DNA from 2 places in the Staphylococcus simulans genome. Region 1 is predicted to be linked to the other one. Evidence: a T-box and tRNA genes for the amino acid it is inferred to sense, from the RefSeq annotation. Region 1 holds a T-box; the other holds one or more tRNA genes.
The links. A T-box is a leader RNA that pairs with one kind of tRNA and senses whether it is charged. The one in region 1 lies ahead of leuS (leucine--tRNA ligase), so its partner is inferred to be a tRNA-Leu.
Positions count from the first base shown of each region.

Region 2: it encodes a tRNA-Leu, which carries the amino acid that the T-box ahead of leuS (leucine--tRNA ligase) is inferred to sense. The anticodon was not compared.

Region 1 covers NZ_CP095100.1:1,181,095-1,184,308, forward strand. Annotated here, with positions in the region: gene MUA87_RS05505 (tRNA modification radical SAM protein MnmL/YtqA) at 1-93, opposite strand, end outside; gene MUA87_RS05510 (MDR family MFS transporter) at 366-1,544, shown strand; T-box leader at 1,682-1,872, shown strand; gene leuS (leucine--tRNA ligase) at 1,924-3,214, shown strand, end outside.
Region 2 covers NZ_CP095100.1:991,008-994,221, forward strand. Annotated here, with positions in the region: gene MUA87_RS04415 (Tex family protein) at 1-1,024, shown strand, start outside; gene MUA87_RS04420 (SprT family protein) at 1,032-1,484, shown strand; tRNA gene MUA87_RS04425 (tRNA-Leu) at 1,753-1,835, shown strand; tRNA gene MUA87_RS04430 (tRNA-Gly) at 1,864-1,937, shown strand; rRNA gene MUA87_RS04435 (16S ribosomal RNA) at 2,062-3,214, shown strand, end outside.

The sequences.
Region 1 (3,214 bases):
TTTAAATATCTTTTGTCCGAATCTATTTTTTAAATGGTAATTCCATGTATGATAACGTTTATCTTCAAATGCATACGTAAAATATCGACCCATATGACATTTTCCTTTCTTAAATTAATCCATTGTAAGATTTTACCATAAATTGAAGGGACATGTTGAGGAGAAAATCCGAATTAGGTCTTTTATTCATTTGAAAATTATAGTAAGATGATTTGGTTGCAAAATCCAAAATTCAATTCAATATAAATCCTAAACACGTTTCGCTTACAGTTATTTGTCTCTGTTTGCGAAATTTTTATTGGTAAAAATACAGAACGTTTTTGCCTGAGAAAAAGATAAAAAGAATAGAAAGCGGGTGGAACAGTATGAATATGCCTAAATCCATTTGGTGGTTAGTTATTGGTATGGCCATCAATATTATGGGTGCTAGTTTTTTATGGCCTTTAAATACGATTTATATGAGTCAGGAATTAGGGAAGAGTTTGACGACTGCCGGAATGGTTTTAATGATCAACTCTTTAGGTATGGTTGTCGGGAACTTATTAGGTGGCTTTTTCTTTGATAAGCTCGGTGGTTTTATTACGATTATGAGCGGTGCAGTGATTTGTTTATGTGCAACGACATTATTGAATTTCTATCATGGATGGCCTTTATATGCGGTATGGTTAGTCATGTTAGGATTTGGGGGTGGTATCATTATCCCGGCAATTTATGCGATGGCAGGTGCAGTTTGGCCGAATGGTGGACGCCAAACTTTTAATGCCATCTATTTAGCACAAAACTTAGGTGTCGCATTTGGTGCTGCTATTGCTGGGTATGTAGCTGAACTCAGCTTTAATTACATTTTCATCGCAAACTTGTTAATGTATGTCGCATTCTTTATCGTAGCAGTGACACAATTTAATTTACAATATCGCGGTAAAGTTAAAATACCCGATGCAAATCAATGGGCACAAAAGAAATATCGCAAACGTTTTGTGGCTTTGTTATTACTTTGTGTTATGTTTTCAATTTGTTGGATTGCATATATTCAATGGGAAAGTACTATCGCTTCATTCACTCAAGAAATGAATATTTCATTGTCTCAATACAGTGTTCTATGGACAATTAACGGTATTATGATCTTAGTAGCCCAACCATTAATTTATCCGGTTATTCGCTTACTTAGAGGTAATTTGAAGAAACAGATGTTTGTCGGAATTTGCGTATTCATCGTGTCATTCTTTGTGACAAGCTTTGCGGAGCAATTCTCAGTATTTGTGATTGGGATGATTATTTTAACGCTTGGTGAAATGTTCGTATGGCCAGCCGTTCCAACTATTGCGAATCAATTAGCGCCTGAAGGTAAACAAGGTGCTTATCAAGGTATTGTTAATTCAGCAGCGACGGTCGGTAAAGCATTCGGACCTTTAATCGGCGGTATTTTAGTTGACAGTTTCAATATGCAAGCCATGTTCTTAACGATGATGGGCTTATTGTTTATTTCGATGTTTTTCTTATTTATATATGATAAACGTTTATCACCAGATGAATTTGATGTTTAAACAAGGTATACGTGGTATATCTTGTTTTTTCTTTTTATGGATAAGCAGGGACGTAGAAAAACTTCATTTATATATCAATGAGAATAGAAGCGGTGACTAGGAATTTAAGACTTGCATTAAGAGTTAGAATAAAATATAGTTATAAGTGTATATGGAGTAGTAATTTAATGGACTTATCAAGAGAGCTGGTGTTCGGTGCAAACCAGTTAAGTCATTTAAATGAACTTACCAACGATTATATTAAGAATAATACAGCTCGAGCTATTATGTATGAGGTGCGTAGAAGATACGAATGAAGGTGGTACCGCGGCACAATGTCGTCCTTCATAAGCAAAGCATAATAGTTTGAGTTGTATTTTTTTATTAGGAGGAAAGCAAAGTGAGTTTTAATCATCAAGAAATTGAGAAGAAATGGCAAGATTATTGGGCAGAACACAAAACGTTCAAAACGAACGATAACTTGGGTCAAAAGAAATTTTATGCTTTAGATATGTTCCCGTATCCATCAGGTGCTGGACTTCATGTTGGGCACCCTGAAGGTTATACAGCAACAGATATTATTTCACGTTACAAACGTATGCAAGGGTACAACGTGTTACATCCTATGGGATGGGATGCTTTCGGTTTACCAGCAGAACAATATGCGTTGAATACAGGTAATGATCCACGTGAATTCACTAAAAAGAATATTCAAACGTTTAAACGCCAAATTCAAGAATTAGGTTTCAGTTATGACTGGGATAGAGAATTAAGCACAACAGATCCTGACTATTATAAATGGACACAATGGGTATTCATCCAACTGTTCAATAAAGGTTTAGCTTATGTTGATGAAGTAGCTGTGAACTGGTGTCCTGAGCTTAAAGCGGTTTTATCTAACGAAGAAGTTGTAGATGGCGTTTCAGAACGTGGTGGTTTCCCAGTATATCGTCGTCCTATGCGTCAATGGGTACTTCGTATTACAGAATATGCAGACCGTTTATTAGAAGACTTAGAAGATTTAGATTGGCCTGAATCAATTAAAGATATGCAACGTAACTGGATTGGTCGTTCTGAAGGGGCAAAAGTTACGTTTGAAGTTGAAAATCATGGCGGTAAAATTGATGTGTTTACGACACGTCCAGACACTATTTATGGTGCGACTTTCGCAGTATTAAGTCCAGAACATGAGTTAGTCTCTCAAATTACAACAGAAGATCATAAAGCAGAAGTGGAAAAATACCAAAAAGATGCTTCTATGAAATCTGATTTGGAACGTACAGATTTAGCAAAAGACAAAACAGGTGTATTTACTGGTGCTTATGCGATTAATCCATTATCTGGTGAAAAATTACCAATCTGGATTGCGGACTATGTCTTATCATCTTATGGTACAGGTGCTGTGATGGCTGTTCCTGCGCATGATGAACGTGACTATGAATTCGCACAAAAATTTGATTTGCCAATCAAAGAAGTTATTGAAGGCGGAGATATTTCAGAAGCGGCATACACTGGCGATGGTCCACATGTAAATTCTGGTGCTTTAGATGGCTTGCATAATGCTGAAGCCATTACAAAAGCAATTGAATTGTTAGAAGAAAAAGGTGCCGGCGAGAAAAAAGTCAATTATAAACTTCGTGACTGGTTATTCAGCCGTCAACGTTATTGGGGTGAACCTATTCCAATTATTC
Region 2 (3,214 bases), 190 kb from region 1:
TAATGGTACGGCAAGTCGTGAAACTGAACAATTTGTGGCTGATTTAATTCAAAAACATAACTTAGATGTTCAATTTATTATTGTGAACGAAGCGGGTGCGTCTGTTTATTCTGCATCTGAAATCGCAAGAACAGAATTTCCTGATTTCCAAGTAGAAGAAAGAAGTGCTGTTTCCATAGGACGTCGTGTACAAGATCCGTTGAGTGAATTAGTAAAAATTGATCCAAAATCAATTGGTGTAGGTCAATATCAACATGATGTTAACCAAAAAGCACTTGAAAATGCTTTAAATTTCGTAGTAGAAACAGCCGTTAACCAAGTTGGCGTAGATGTGAATACAGCTTCACGTTCATTATTGCAACATGTTTCAGGTTTATCACCGCAAATCGCACAAAACATTATTGATTATCGCGAAGAAAATGGTGTCATTAACCATCACAAACAAATTGCCAAAGTAAAACGTCTAGGCCCTAAAACATTTGAACAAAGTATCGGATTCTTACGTATTGTAAATGGTAAAGAGCCGTTAGATAATACATCAATTCACCCTGAAAGTTATGCGATTGCATATCAATTATTAGAGCAACAAGGTTTGAGTGCAGAAGATCTAGGTACAACTCATCTTAAAGAGGTATTGAACAAACTAGACTTAAAACAATCTGCTGAGCAATTAAACGTAGGTCTACCAACTTTAGAAGACATTGTGGCTGCGTTGATAGCACCTAATCGAGATCCACGTGATGAATATGAAACGCCGATTTTAAAATCCAACGTATTATCTTTAGAAGATTTAACCAAAGGAATGAAATTGAGCGGTACTGTTCGAAACGTCGTTGACTTTGGTGCATTTGTAGATGTCGGTGTTAAACAAGATGGCTTAGTGCATATATCTCAATTAGCGAAACGTTTCGTGAAAAATCCAATGGATATTGTCAATGTAGGAGATATTGTAGATGTTTGGGTACTTGATACAGATACAGTAAAAAATAAAGTTTCATTGACAATGATTAATCCTAATGAGTAATAACTGGATGGATAATGAGAAGTTGCAACAACTTACAGAGAAAATTTCCAGACAATCATTTGGATGGGAATTCAAACACGAGGCTTATTTCAATAATAGGTTAAGAACAACAGGCGGAAGATATTTGTTGCAGTCTCATAATATCGAAATCAATCCGAAACAATATGAACAGTTTGGAGAAGCGGCTATTATTGATATTATCAAACATGAACTATGTCATTATCATCTCCATCTGCAAAAACGAGGTTACCAACATAAAGACAAAGATTTTAAGCAGTTAAGTCAAAAAGTTGGTGCACCAAGATTTTGCAGTGCTGTTAAAAGTTATGAAGAACGGGCGAACTATGTATATCAATGTCAATCATGCAAAAAATCTTTCTTGCGCATTAAAAAAGTGAATACACGAAAGATGGTTTGTGGTCATTGTCACGGTAAGTTAAAACTACAAAAGAAATTATAGTAATCAATACCGAGTATCTAAGGTGTTATGCCTTGGATGCTCGGTTTTTTACTACGATTAAAATAAAAACAAGGAAATATGAACTTTAGTGTTGACTCAACTCTGAGAATGTTATATGATAGTTCATGTCCTAAAAAAACGACATTAAATATTTGAAACGAATTTTAACGCTTTGTTAAAAACTTTTAAAAAGTTATTGACATGATATTACGAGAGTGTTACAATAGAGTACGTTGTTAAAATAAATGATTAATGAAATCAAACCCAAGCGGTCGTGGCGGAATGGCAGACGCGCTAGGTTGAGGGCCTAGTGGGAGAGATCCCGTGGAGGTTCAAGTCCTCTCGGCCGCATCAACATTTCATTAATTTACGAATATATGCGGGTGTAGTTTAATGGCAAAACCTCAGCCTTCCAAGCTGATGTTGTGGGTTCGATTCCCATCACCCGCTCCATTGAAACATTTAATGAACATTGAAAACTGAATGACAATATGTCAACGTTAATTCCAAATTAACAAACGTCTTAAGGACGTTTTAAAACAATTAGTTTTTATGAGCTAGTCAAACATCATAAATTATTATGGAGAGTTTGATCCTGGCTCAGGATGAACGCTGGCGGCGTGCCTAATACATGCAAGTCGAGCGAACAGACGAGGAGCTTGCTCCTCTGACGTTAGCGGCGGACGGGTGAGTAACACGTGGGTAACCTACCTATAAGACTGGGATAACTCCGGGAAACCGGGGCTAATACCGGATAACACATGAAACCGCATGGTTTCATGATGAAAGACGGTTTTGCTGTCACTTATAGATGGACCCGCGGCGTATTAGCTAGTTGGTAAGGTAACGGCTTACCAAGGCAACGATACGTAGCCGACCTGAGAGGGTGATCGGCCACACTGGAACTGAGACACGGTCCAGACTCCTACGGGAGGCAGCAGTAGGGAATCTTCCGCAATGGGCGAAAGCCTGACGGAGCAACGCCGCGTGAGTGATGAAGGTCTTCGGATCGTAAAACTCTGTTATTAGGGAAGAACAAGGGTGTAAGTAACTATGCACCCCTTGACGGTACCTAATCAGAAAGCCACGGCTAACTACGTGCCAGCAGCCGCGGTAATACGTAGGTGGCAAGCGTTATCCGGAATTATTGGGCGTAAAGCGCGCGTAGGCGGTTTTTTAAGTCTGATGTGAAAGCCCACGGCTCAACCGTGGAGGGTCATTGGAAACTGGAAAACTTGAGTGCAGAAGAGGAAAGTGGAATTCCATGTGTAGCGGTGAAATGCGCAGAGATATGGAGGAACACCAGTGGCGAAGGCGACTTTCTGGTCTGCAACTGACGCTGATGTGCGAAAGCGTGGGGATCAAACAGGATTAGATACCCTGGTAGTCCACGCCGTAAACGATGAGTGCTAAGTGTTAGGGGGTTTCCGCCCCTTAGTGCTGCAGCTAACGCATTAAGCACTCCGCCTGGGGAGTACGGCCGCAAGGCTGAAACTCAAAGGAATTGACGGGGACCCGCACAAGCGGTGGAGCATGTGGTTTAATTCGAAGCAACGCGAAGAACCTTACCAAATCTTGACATCCTTTGACAACTCTAGAGATAGAGCTTTCCCCTTCGGGGGACAAAGTGACAGGTGGTGCATGGTTGTCGTCAGCTCGTGTCGTGAGATGTTGGGTTAAGTCCCGCAACGAGCGCAACCCTTAAGCTTAGTTGCCAGCATTAAGTTGGG